Linked DNA regions of Urbifossiella limnaea. The main gene of each other region encodes a partner of the protein of the gene in region 2 in a complex. Links are inferred from orthologs where the notes say so. Each region holds a gene or a part of one and is shown on either strand. Other genes may lie near its edges.

Region 1 (5,015 bases), 960 kb from region 2 along the record:
ACGCGGTGCTGGTCGATTGCCTCGGCCAGTGGGTGTTTTCCCGCGGCGAAGTGGCTCCCGGCGAGTTCTACCTGCAAGTCGTGGTGAGCGCCGCCCGGCCTCTCAAGGGGCTCGGCCGCGACGAGATTCAGACGCGAATCGGCGAGGAACTCGCCCGCGTGTTCCCCTCGGTGGCCCGGGCGACGCTGCTGCGCTCGAAGGTGGTGACGGAGCACACCGCGACGTTCAGCGCCGTGCCCGGCGTGGATCGGTTGCGCCCGCCGCAGGCGACACCGGTGCCGAACCTCGCCCTGGCCGGCGACTGGACCGACACCGGCTGGCCGGCCACGATGGAGGGTGCCGTCCGCAGCGGGTATCTCGCCGCGGAGGCGATTCTGGCGCGGGCCGGGCGCCCCGAGCGGCTGCTACGGCCCGATCTCGGCGGCTGACGCAAGTTTTTCCCACGCCCGCGCCGATGACGACGACAGGACACTGGAACTCCGCGGGCCGGCGCGTCACAATAGGTACGACCGGTACGCCTCCCCCGGGGCTCCACTCATGCTCGGGCTCGTCCTCACCGCAGCCATCGCACCCGCCGCCCCGCCGGTCGATCCGGACCCCAAGCACCTCGCGGTGCCGCCGGCCGAGCAGGCCCGGGCCGCGGCTCTCGTCGAAAAGCTCGGCAGCCCGCGGTTCGACGACCGCGAGAAGGCACAAGAAGAACTGTCGGCGATGGGCCGCCGGGCCGTGCCGGCGCTGGCCGAGGGGATCACAAAGCACGCCAGCGCCGAGGTCCGCGCCCGCTGCCAGGCGCTCTACCCGCGCGCCCGCGCCGACGACGTTCAGGCCCGGCTCGCGGTGTTCGTCGCCGACGAGGCCGGAAAGTTTGAGCACGACTTGCCGGGCTGGGGCGAGTTCCTGCAGGTCACCGCCGGGTGCGGCCCCGCGGCGCGGACGGTGTTCGCCGAGATCGTCAGCAATCCCGTGGGCCGCGAGTTGGTGATGACCGACCTGGCGCCGCAAGACCTCGGCGCCCGCATCGCCGCCCGGAAGCAGGAGATTTACCAGCGGCGACTCACCGGCACGCGCACCGGCCAGGTGCAGGAGCCGCCCGTGGTCGAACTGCTGGCGCTGATGCTGGCCGAGTCGCGGATCCCCTCGAAGCACATCCCGCGGACCACGAGCAGCGTGATCGTGTTCACCATGCCCGGGTTCGCCACGGCGGTGAACGGCGGCGGCCGCGAGGCCCGGGTGTACCGCACCATCGCCGGCAAGTGGGTCGCCAGCCGCGACGACGCAACGGTCATGATGCAGGCGCTGTCGGTGGGTACGGCGCTGGAACTGCCAGAGGTCGCCGACCTGGGCGCCCGGATGCTGCAGACGGCAGGCGTCACCGCGCTCAACAAGGCGCAGGCGGCCATGCACGTCGCCAAGTCCGGCAACCCGAAGTTCCTGCCGGCGCTGGAAGCGACGTTCAAGGACGAGTCGGTCGTGCGCTCGGTCGGGGTCGTGGTAGCGGCGCCGCTCGCCGCCCCGGTCCCACCCCAGGCAGCCACGAAGGTGGTTCAACTGCGCGACATCGCCCTCGCCTCAGCCATCCTGCTGACGGAGCAAGACCCGACCGAGTACGGGTACGAGCTGTCGAACAACCCGCAGCGGACGGCCCGCTACAATTACACGCTGTGGACGCTCCCCGCGGACCGGCGGGCGGCGGCGTTCGCGAAGTGGACGACGTGGCGGGCGGCGAACCCCGACTTCGGTCAGCTTCGGTAGCACTCCCGGAGTTTCCCATGCCTCGGCTGTGGGCGGTGCTGGTGGTGGCGGGCGCGGCGGTCGTGGGGACCGGCCGCGCCGACGAGCCCGCGCCCGCGGTCGACATTCCGGCCGAGCAACTGGCGAAGGCCCGGCTGCTGGTCCGGCAACTCGGCAGCCCGTCGTACCAGGCCCGCGAGGAGGCTTCGGCCGAACTCGCCAAGCTCGGACGCGCCGCCCGCCCGGCGCTACTAGAAGCCGTGGCCGGGTCGCCGGACTACGAAGTCCGCGCCCGCGCCGCGCGCCTCTTGCCGCGGGCCGAAGCCGCCGACCTGCAGCTCCGCATCGACGCCTTCGTCGCCGACGCCGACGGCAAGAAAACTCACGACCTGCCGGGCTGGGACCAGTTCCGCGAGCAGGTCGGTAATGACCGCCCGAGCCGGGCGCTCTTCGCCGAGCTGATGAAGGCGCCCGAAAACCGCGAAGTGCTGACGGCCGTCGCCGGGTCGAAGCGGGAGGGCGGCATCGCCGTCGGCAACCGGCGGCTGGCGGTGTACCTGGCGGAGCAGCCGAACGCCTTCGGCCGCGTTGGGTTCGGCCCCATCCCGCAGCCGAAGCAGCCGACGCTCGCCGACATCGCCACCGTGCTGTTCGGCGAGACGGTGATCCCCTCGGCGGACATCCCGCGGGCGGGGCCGTTCACGTTCATCAACGGAGCCATGCTGGCGCAGAAGCCTCAGTCGTTGCAGGTCGCTACGAACCCGACCGGCCACGCGCACGGCGAGGCCTACAAGAAGCTGTTGCTGCGGTGGGTCGACACCCGCAGCAGCCCGGAGGATTTGAGTCAGTTGGTGAACACGTACCCGAACCTCAGTCAGGTGAGGGACATGACCCCGATCCTGCGGCGGGCGGCGACGGCCGACGGCGTGCAGGGCATGTCCCGCGGGCAGTCGTTGACGTTCCTGGTGCAGCGGAACAAGAAGGCCGAGCACCCGTTCCTGAAGGCCCAGTTGAAGAACGAGACGCTGGTCGGGGCGGTGTATCTGGGGCAGAACCCCAACGGCCAACCGATCCAGGCGAACTGCCAGCTGCGCGACGTGGCACTGGCGCTGCTGATCGCCGAGACGGGTCAGAACCTGCACGAGTACGGGTTCCAGACGGCCCCCGGGGCGAACCTGAACCCGGTCCAGAACCCGTACCCGACGTACGCATTCATGGCCGATGAGGACCGCGACCGGGCGCAGCGGAAGTGGGCCGAGTGGGAGGCGAAGCACCCGATCCCGGCGTACGACCCTGGGCCTCCGGCGAAGAAGTGACTGAACGCCGCTCGCGACACCGCGGGCGGCGAAACCGGCTCAGCCCATCAGCGTGCGGAACTCCTCGAAGAGGTAACTGCTGTCGTGCGGGCCGGCCGCGGCTTCAGGGTGGTACTGTACGCTGAATGCCCGTAGCCCCGTGTGCCGAAGCCCCTCGAGCGTCTGGTCATTCAGGTTCACGTGCGTCGGCTCGGCACCCGCCGGCAGCGTCGAAGGGTCCACCGAGAAGCCGTGGTTCTGCGTCGTGATCTCCACCTTGCCCGTCCGCCGGTCCAGCACCGGCTGGTTCGCCCCGCGGTGGCCGAACTTCAACTTGAACGTCTTCGCCCCCAGCGCCAGTCCGAGCAGTTGATGACCCAGGCAGATGCCGAACACCGGCTTCTTGCCGAGTACGCCCTTCACCGCGTCGATGGCGTAGCCGACCGCGGCCGGGTCGCCGGGGCCGTTCGACAGAAAGATGCCGTCCGGGTCGTAACTCAGGATTTCGTCGGCCGTCGCGGTGCCGGGCACGACGGTCACCTTGCACCCGACCTGCGTCAGGCAGCGGAGGATGTTCCACTTCATGCCGTAATCAACGGCGACGACGTGCCGGTCGGCGGGCCGCGCCGGCAGCACGTGCTCGGCGAACCGGCCGAATCCCTCGGTCCAGGTGAACGGCTTTGGCGGCACCACCTCGCGAACCAGGTCGCGGCCGGCCATCCCGGGAAAGGCCTTCGCCTTCGCCACCAGCTTGGCGTCGTCCGACTCCGTCGCCGACAGCACGCCGTTCATCGCCCCACGGACGCGGAGCCGGCGGACGAGTGCCCGCGTGTCGATCCCCTCGATGCCGGTGACGCCGGCCGCGCGAAGGTAGCCGTCGAGGTCGCGGGTGCTGCGGAAGTTGCTCGGCACCTGCGTGAGCTCGCGGACGACGAACCCGGCCACCCTCACTCGGTCGGACTCGGCGTCGAGGGCGGTGGTGCCGTAGTTGCCCATCAGCGGGTACGTCATGGTGACGATTTGGCCCGTGTAGCTGGGGTCGGTGAGGATTTCCTGGTAGCCGGTCATGCTGGTGTTAAACACGACTTCGCCGGCCGATTCGGCGGCGGCGCCGAACGCCCGGCCGGTGTACACGGTGCCGTCTTCCAGGGCCAGTTTCGCTTGCATTTCCGGGTGGGGTTCGGGGTGCGGGGCGCAAACCAGACCAATCTTAGTGGTTTGGCGCACGGCGGCGAGCCGTCGGTTCGAGTAAGATGGGAACTACTCCGGGGCGTGCGTTGTCAGAACCGGTAGGCCAACAGGTTGCGCCGCCCGGCGTGAAGCTGCGAGCGGCAACCGAACTCGAGTACCTGACCGCATGGCACCCCCGCTCGACCGTCGCAAGTTCCTCGGCACTGCCGCCACCCTGTCGCTCCCCGCGAGCAGCTACGCCGCCGTCGCCGGTAGCAACGACCGGCTGCGCGTCGGCTTCGTCGGGTGCGGCGGCCGCGCCCAGGCCCACATCGACCTCGTGGCCCGCTTCGCGCGCGAAGGGAAGGGCGTCGTCCCCGTCGCCGTGTGCGACGTGTGGGACGGCCTCGACGACGAGTACGACGTGGTCTTCGGCGGCAAGACGACGCGCCGCAAGTACTCGCAAGGGCTTTACCCCTCAGCCCGCAAGTTCGGCCTCGACCCCGCCGACGCCGGCCGCGTCACCAAGGATTACCGCCGCGTCCTGGACCGCGCCGATGTCGATGTGGTGGTGATCGCCACGCCCGACCACTGGCACGGCAAGATGACCGTCGACGCCGTCCGCGCCGGCAAGGACGTGCTGGTCGAAGCGCCGTTCGTGCGCCGCGCCGAGGAAGCCGTGGCAGTCGTGGACGCCTGGCGGCACACCGGCCGCGTCGTCACCGTCGGCGTTCAGGGGATGGCCGACGCGGTGTGGGTCCGGGCCTTCGACGCGATCCGTACCGGCACCCTCGGCCACGTCGGCCACGCCCAGACCGG
Region 2 (8,140 bases):
CATCCTGACCGCGAGCGGCTCGAACGTCGCCAACCCGCCGGCGTCGTACTACAAGGTGCTCCGCGCGCCGGACGCCGTGATGGAGAACACCACGCAACTTTTCCTGGCCGTGCGGTTCAACTGCAACAAGTGCCACGACCACCCGTTCGAGCGGTGGACGCAGGACAACTACTACAACCTCGCCGCCTACTTCGCGCAGGTGAAGCTGAACGAAGACCCCGCCTACAAGGGTCAGCGGATCGGCGGCACCGCGGTCGAGACCGCCAAGGCGCTGGTAGAGGTCGTGAGCGACGGCACCACAGGCGAGATCAAGCACGACCGCACCGGCGAGGTGGCGGCGCCGCGGTTCCCGTTCGTCATCAACGCTGACGTCGGCCCCGCGGCCCAGCGGCGGCAGCAGGCCGCGAAGTGGATCACGTCCGCCGAGAACCCGTACTTCGCCCGCAGCTACGTGAACCGCCTGTGGGGCTACCTCCTCGGCGTCGGGCTGATCGAGCCGATCGACGACATCCGCGCCGGCAACCCCCCGACGAACCCCGAACTCCTCGACCGCATGACGACCGAGTTCGTGAAGTCCGGGTTCGACGTGCGGGCCATGATCCGCACCATCTGCAAGAGCCGGACGTACCAGCTGAGCATCGGCACGAATAAATGGAATCGCGACGACGACATCAACTACTCGCACGCCCTGGCCCGCCGGCTGCCGGCCGAGGTGCTGTACGACAGTATCCACCGCGTAACGGGTTCGGTGAGCCGGCTGCCGGGCCTTCCGCCGGGGTCGCGGGCGGCGCTGCTGCCGGACAGCAACGTCGATCTGCCGGGCGGCTTCCTCGACCTGTTCGGCAAGCCGGTCCGCGAGAGCGCCTGCGAGTGCGAGCGCACCGGCGGCATGAACCTCGGCCCGGTGCTGGCGATGGTGAACGGGCCTATCGTCGGCGACGCCCTGAAGGATCCGAACAACCGGCTGGCGAAGCTGGTGACCGGCGAGAAGGACGACGCGAAGGTGGTGAACGAGATCTACCTGGCCGTACTGGCACGGCAGCCGTCGGCGAAGGAACGGGAAGCGGGGGTGTCCGCGCTCCGCGCCGCCGGCCCGGACCACGCCCGCATCCTGGCCGACTACAAGGTGAAGGCCGACGCCTTCGCCGCGTACAAGACGACGCTCGACGGCCGGCAGACGGCGTGGGAGCAGGCCCGCATCGCCGAGAAGCCGACGGCGTGGATGCCGCTCGAGGTCGTGAAGGCCGAGTCGAAGCAGGGGCCGACGCCGGCATCGCTCAAGGACGGGGCGACGCTGACGATCGGCAAGGACGGGTCAATCCTGGCCAGCGGCAAGTCGGCTCAGGTGGACGTGTACACGGTGGTCGGCAAGGCGAAGATCGGCAAGGCGATTACCGCGGTCCGCATCGAGACGCTGTCCGACCCGGCGCTTCCGAACAAGGGGCCGGGCCGCGCTGAGAACGGCAACTTCGTCCTGAACGAGCTCAAGCTGACGTACCAGAAGGCCGGCAAGGACGACGCCGCGAAGCCAGCCGTGGTTCGGCTGACGGGCGGCCAGGCGACCATCCAGCAGGACGGTTTCCCGGTCGGGAACGCGGTGGACAACAACCCCGCGACCGGATGGGCGGTCGGCAACGGCGTCAGCAAAAACCAGGCGGCACTGTTCAAGTTCCAGAGCCCGGTGCCCGCCGTGGCCGACGGGGTCACGTTCACCGCAACGCTCGACCAGCGTTTCGGCACGAGTCACGTCGTCGGCAAGTTCCGGCTGTCGGTGACGGCGGACGCGAACCCGAAGCTGACGAGCCCGCTATCGGCCGCGGAGGTGGCGCTGCTGGAAACGCCTGCGGCCGAGCGGACGGATGCCCAGAAGGCCCGGCTAAGGGCGATGTATCTGGCGCAGGACCGCGAGTACCAGCGGCTCGCGGCCGACGCCGCCGACGTGCCCCCGACCGACCCGCGCGTGCTCGGAGCGCAGGACCTGGCGTGGGCGCTCATCAACACGCCGGCGTTCTTGTTCAACCGCTGATCGCGGGCTGGGCGTGACGGTCGGTACAAGGCCCGGGGACAGGCGTCCCCGGGCCTTTGCCACTATTGGAGGTGTGAGGAAGACATAATGAGCGAACCCGCAGCGACCTCACTCACCGTTCCGGACCCGCTCCGCGGCTGGCTCGCCGTCGCCGTCGAGGGCGGCGCGTCCGACCTGCACCTGATTGCCGGCCACCCGCCCGTCCTGCGCCTGCACGGCGAGCTGACCGCGCTCTCCGGCCCGCCGCTGAGCGCCGACGCGCTCGGCCCGCTGCTGCTCACCGGGTGCCCTCCCGTAGCCGCCGACCGGCTGGCGGCACAGCGCAGCGCCGACTACTCGTTCGACCTCGTGGTAGGCGGCCGCTCGGCGCGGTTCCGCGCGAACCTGTTCCACGCCGCCGGCCAGCTCGCGGCGTGCTTCCGCGTCATCCCTGCCGACATCCCCGACCTGGAGTGGGCCGGCTTTCCGCAGCCGCTCGCCGACCGCATCGCCACGCTCCGCGACGGGCTCGTCGTCCTCACCGGCCCGACCGGCTCGGGGAAGACGACGACGCTGGCGATGGTCGTGAACCGCCTCAACCTCGCCGGCGGCTACCGCATCATCACGGTCGAGGAGCCCGTGGAGTACGTCTTCCCGCGGCTCCCGCACTCGGTCGTAACACAGCGAGAGGTGGGTGCCGATGTGCCGACCTTCGCCGACGGCCTACGCTCGGGCCTGAGGCAAGACCCGGACGTGATCCTGGTCGGCGAGGTGCGCGACCGCGAGACGGCGCAGATGGCCCTGAGTGCCGCCGAGACCGGGCACCTCGTGTTCACGACGCTCCACACCCGCGACGCGAAGGGGGCCGTGACGCGCTTCGCGGACCTGTTCCCGCAGGACCTGCAGCAGCCGATCCGGGCGCAGCTGGCGCTCGGGCTGCGGGCGGTCGTGAGCCAGCGGTTGTTGCCGGGTGTCGAGCGCGGGACGAAGCGCGAACTGGCGCTGGAGGTGCTCTGGGTGACGCACCCGGTGGCGTCTGCGATCCGCCTCGGGAAGGTCGAGGGGATCGACATGCTGATCGTCACCGGACGGGCCGAGGGGATGCAGTCGTTCGACGAGTCGCTGCGTCAGCTCCTGATCGCCGGCCGGATCACGCGGGCGGTCGCCGAGCAGAACGTCAGCGACCCGAATCTGCTGTACCGCTGACCGCTACTTCGCCGCGTCCTTCTGGATGCGCTCGGCGTCGCCGCGAAGTATCGGCACCATCACCTCGCGGAAAAACACCATCAGCGCCAGCCCGGCGACGAACACGCCCGCCAGCCGGAACAGCACACCGGCCCAGAACGGCGGTTCGGGGCGCCGCACGGCTCAACTCCGCCCGCGGCCGGCGATGGCCCGTGTCTCGGTCAGCACTTGATCCATGAACACGTCGTGCGGCGCGACCGGGATTTCGTCGAAGATTTGGCAGTCGAACGAGAGGGCGACGAGCGGCGCGTCCGGCCTGGCGTTCGCCAACAAGCGGTCGTAATAACCCTTCCCCTGACCCATCCGCCCGCCGCGCGCATCGAAGGCGGTGCCCGGCACCATCACCAGGTCCAGCTCCTCGGGCTGTACCACCTTCGCCGGCAAGCGTCGGAGTTCGTCCTTGGGTTCGAGAATCTTGTACGCCCCCTCCACCAGTTCGCTCATGTCTTCGAGCAGGAACAGCTCCAGCGTGTTCGTCTCGACCACGCACCACGGCACGACGACGCGCTTGCCGTGGGTGAGTGCCTCGGGCAGGGTGTGGCGCGTGCGGACCTCGCTGCCGGCGTCCACGTACCACATCACCGTTTTCGCGGCCTGGTACGCCGGCAGGGCCATGAACCGGCCGCAGATCGTGCGGCTCAGTTCGTCCTTGTCCTTCTGGGCGACGCGGTTCTTGCGGGCCTGCTCGCGGATGGCGGCCTTGCGGGCCTGCGGGTCGTCGGCCATGTCGCGCCTCGGGAGGGTCGATTTCCCATAACTTACCGGCCGCCGCGGCTACCGACATGGGGGTGAGTGGCCATGCGGGTAAAATGAATAGGAAGACCCGAACGACCCCTCCAACCTGTAGCCATGACCACCCTCACACCCAAGCCGTCGTTCGCCCTCATCACGCTGTTGCTGCCCGGCCCCGACCGCAAGCGGAAGCCGAGCCCGTACCACTATCGAATCACTTACCGTAACCCGGACCCGTCGGAGCCCGGTTGTGTGATGACGTGGGACGTGCTCGGCGGCCGCGAGCCGTACCAGATCGCCCTGGAGCGGACCGACGCCGGCAACACCGTTTGGCACTGCACTTGTGCCGACGCGGTGTTCCATGGCGAGAACGACCACGCCCACCACTGCAAGCACGTCAGCGGCCTGCGTGACACACTCCCGCGGGCGGCGTAGGCGAACGGCCGGTGTGAGCCGGCTGGTCGTTGGTGGAAGTGCCTGCCATCCTGAATAGCCGGCTCACGACGGCCGTTCGCCCCGAACTGGGAACCGGTCTTGAAGCGGCACCACGGTCAATTCCTGTTCGCGGAGTGCCCGGCATGCATCGGCGGCGGCCTCCGCGGCGGACAGCGTAGTGATGCACGTCACCCGGTTGGAGACCGCCCCGGCCCGAATCTTGCGCTCGTCGGACGAACTGCCCCGGCCGCTCGGGGTGTTGATGACGAGCGCCACCTCGCCGTTCTTCATCTTGTCGAGCAGGTTCGGCCGCCCCTCGGCGATCTTCGGCACCACCTCGACGGGAATGCCGCGCTCGGCCAGGAACTTTCCTGTGCCCCGGGTGGCGATCAGTTTGTAGCCCATGTCGGCGAACGCCTTCACGACCGGGGCCACGCCCTCCTTGTCGCGGTCGGCCACCGACACGAACACGGTCCCGCTCAGGGGCAGGGGGGCGCTCGCGGCCATCTGACTCTTGGCGAACGCCATCGGCAGCTGGTCGTCGATCCCCATCACCTCGCCGGTCGACTTCATCTCGGGGCCGAGGATGATGTCCACGCCGGGGAACTTGTTGAACGGGAACACGCTCTCCTTGACCGAGTAGTGCGTCGGCACCACCTCGTCCTTCACGCCCAGCTCGTCGAGGGTCTTTCCGGCCATCACCAGCGCCGCGAGCCGGGCCAACGGCACGCCGGTCGCCTTACTCACGAACGGGACTGTGCGGCTGGCGCGGGGGTTGGCCTCCAGGATGTACACGACGGGGGCGGCACCGCGCATCCCGGCGACGGCGAACTGGATGTTCATCAGCCCCTTCACGTTCAGGGCCGCGGCCAGCTTGCGCGCCTGACTCTTGATCTCCTCGATGACGGCAGCCGGCAGGCTGTACGGCGGGATGACGCACGCCGAGTCGCCGCTGTGGATGCCGGCTTCTTCGATGTGCTGCATCACGCCGCCGATCACCGTGCGGGTGCCGTCCGAGAGGCAATCGACATCGACTTCGGTCGCGTTTTCGAGGAACTGGTCGATGAGGACGGGCCGGTCCTTGCTCACGTCCGGGCCGACTCGCTCCATGTACGCTTCGAGCTCGTCCTCGGTGTAGACGATCTTCATGTCGCGGCCGCCGAGCACGAAGCTCGGGCGGACGAGGACCGGGAAGCCGATCTTCCGCGCCGCGAACACCGCCGCCGGGGCGTCCACGGCGGTGCTGTTGGCCGGCTGCCTTAGGCCGATTTCGTCCACGAGCACGGCGAAGCGCTTGCGGTTCTCGGCAACGTCGATCGAGTCCACACTGGTGCCGATGATGGGCACGCCCGCGGCCTCGAGCGGCTTGGCGAGGTTTAGTGGCGTCTGCCCGCCGAACTGCACGATGACGCCCTCGGGCTTCATGCGGTCGTGGATGTTCAGCACGTCCTCGACCGTCAGCGGCTCGAAGAACAGGTGGTCGGACGTGTCGTAGTCGGTGCTGACGGTTTCGGGGTTCGAGTTCACCATGATGACCTCGTACCCCGCGGCGCGCAGCGCGAACGCCGCCTGCACGCAGCAGTAGTCGAACTCAATCCCCTGGCCGATTCGGTTCGGGCCGCCGCCGAGAATCATGATGCGAGACTTGCCGGTCGCCGGCCGGACCTCGTCCTCCACGGCCGTGCCGGCCGCGGTCCGCGTCGGCGTCTCGTAGGTCGAATAGTAGTACGGCGTGTACGCCTCGAACTCGGCGGCGCAGGTGTCCACGCTCTTGAAGACCGCCTCGACGCCGAACCCCTGGCGGACGCGGCGCACCTCCGACTCGGGGCAGTTCCACAGGTTCGCCAACTGCCGGTCCACGAAGCCGTGCTGCTTGGCCTTTAGCATCAACTCGGGCGTCACCGCGCTCAGCGACCCGAGCGCCGCCAACTCGTCTTCGACGGCGACCAGGTCCGCGATGCCGCGGAGGAACCACGGGTCGATCTTGGTGCGCTGGTGGAGGTCGTCGAGCGACATGCCGCCCTTGATCGCGTAGCGGATGTACCACAGCCGCTCGCTGTTCGGCCGGGCCAGCTTCTGGGCGATCTCGGCCGGCGTCGGCGGGTTGTCGGAGCCCCACCGGTCGCGGCGGTCGCACCCGAGCCCGAACCGACCAACCTCCAGGCCGCGAAGTGCCTTCTGCAACGACTCCTTGAACGTCCGGCCGATCGCCATCGTCTCGCCGACCGACTTCATCTGCGTCGTCAGCGTCGGGTCGGCCTCCGGGAACTTCTCGAACGCGAACCGCGGCACCTTCGTCACCACGTAGTCGATCGTCGGCTCGAAGCACGCCGGCGTCTCGCGGGTGATGTCGTTGCGGAGCTCGTCGAGGGTGTAGCCGACGGCCAACTTCGCGGCGATCTTGGCGATCGGGAAGCCGGTCGCTTTCGACGCCAGGGCGCTGGAGCGGCTGACGCGGGGGTTCATCTCGATCACGATCATGCGGCCGTCCGCCGGGTTGCACGCGAACTGGATGTTCGACCCGCCCGTCTCGACGCCGATCTCGCGGATGATGGCCTTCGCCTGGTCGCGCATCCGCTGGTATTCCTTGTCGCTCAGCGTCTGGATCGGGGCGACGGTGACGCTGTCGCCGGTGTGGACGCCCATCGGGTCGAGGTTCTCGATCGAGCAGATAATGACGACGTTGTCGGCCACGTCGCGCATCACCTCCAGCTCGAACTCCTTCCAGCCGATGACCGACTCCTCGATGAGCGTCTCGCCGACCGGGGAGAGCTGTAACCCCTTGGTGACGAGGTCAATGAACTCCTCGCGGTTGTAGGCGATGCCGCCGCCGCTGCCGCCCATGGTGAAGCTCGGCCGGAGCACGCACGGCAGGCCGATACTCTCGACGATGTCGAGCGCTTGCGACAGCGACCGGGCGACGCCGCTCCGCGGCACGTCCACCCCGATCTTGAGCATGGCGTCCTTGAACTTCTGGCGGTCCTCGGCCTTGTCGATCACGTCGGCGCGGGCGCCGATCATCTCGACGCCGTACTTCGCCAGTACGCCGTGTTTGACGAGGTCCATCGCGGTGTTCAGTGCCGTCTGCCCGCCGAGGGTCGGCAGGAGGGCGTCGGGCTTCTCCTTGGCGATGATCTTCTCGACGACCTGCCAGGTGATCGGCTCGATGTACGTCCGGTCGGCGGTCTCGGGGTCGGTCATGATCGTCGCCGGGTTGGAGTTCACCAGGACGATCTCGTACCCCTCCTCGCGCAGCGCCTTACAGGCCTGGGTGCCGGAGTAGTCGAACTCGCAGGCCTGTCCGATGACGATGGGGCCGGAGCCGATGAGGAGGATCTTCTTGATGTCGGTGCGTTTCGGCATGGAATCCAAGGTGGCGGTCGGGGGCGTGGTCGGCGCAAACTCCGATCAGCTTATGGACCCCCGGCGGGGAGTCTACCGAACCTGGGCGCCGACCCGCTTGACCCTCGCGGTGGTGCCCTCACAATCAGAGTGCCCACCCTTCCCGGAGGAACGCTCGTGATCCGATGTGCAACGCTCCTGACCGCCGCGGCGTACCTGTTCTTCGGCACCGCTACGCCGGCGCAGGACAAGGCCGACGCCGGCGTGAGCCTCAAGGGGAGCGTGGACGACCTGACGCTCCAGGACAAGGCGCCCAAGAGCGGGGTCGTGGTGAGCGCGGCCGGGTGGAAGACACTGCAGGAGGTGTGGGGGATCAAGGAC

What was found.
Region 1: the proteins of carB (region 2) and carA are in contact, whole or in part, in a solved structure (PDB 1KEE), measured with the Escherichia coli proteins. The link is inferred for Urbifossiella limnaea from one-to-one orthologs.

Annotation. Positions count from the first base shown.
Region 1 is NZ_CP036273.1:4,364,542-4,369,556, reverse strand. Bases 2,141-5,015 are described here. They hold carA (glutamine-hydrolyzing carbamoyl-phosphate synthase small subunit), read right to left. Parts: upstream 4,194-5,015; coding sequence 3,087-4,193; downstream 2,141-3,086. Other genes in these bases: ETAA1_RS17900 (Gfo/Idh/MocA family protein), read left to right, coding at 4,384-5,015; ETAA1_RS17910 (hypothetical protein), read left to right, coding at 2,141-3,047. In the rest of the region: hydroxysqualene dehydroxylase HpnE, read left to right, coding at 1-428; ETAA1_RS17915 (hypothetical protein), read left to right, coding at 538-1,752; more of ETAA1_RS17910, read left to right, coding at 1,770-2,140. UniProt on the Escherichia coli protein: Small subunit of the glutamine-dependent carbamoyl phosphate synthetase (CPSase).
Region 2 is NZ_CP036273.1:3,401,147-3,409,286, forward strand. The notes cover bases 4,281-8,140. They hold carB (carbamoyl-phosphate synthase large subunit), read right to left. Parts: upstream 7,781-8,140; coding sequence 4,481-7,780; downstream 4,281-4,480. Other genes in these bases: ETAA1_RS13895 (hypothetical protein), read left to right, coding at 4,281-4,417; ETAA1_RS13905 (hypothetical protein), read left to right, coding at 7,937-8,140. Also shown: ETAA1_RS13880 (DUF1549 domain-containing protein), read left to right, coding at 1-2,026; ETAA1_RS13885 (type IV pilus twitching motility protein PilT), read left to right, coding at 2,114-3,211; ETAA1_RS31890 (hypothetical protein), read right to left, coding at 3,215-3,370; ETAA1_RS13890 (5-formyltetrahydrofolate cyclo-ligase), read right to left, coding at 3,374-3,976; more of ETAA1_RS13895, read left to right, coding at 4,100-4,280. UniProt on the Escherichia coli protein: Large subunit of the glutamine-dependent carbamoyl phosphate synthetase (CPSase).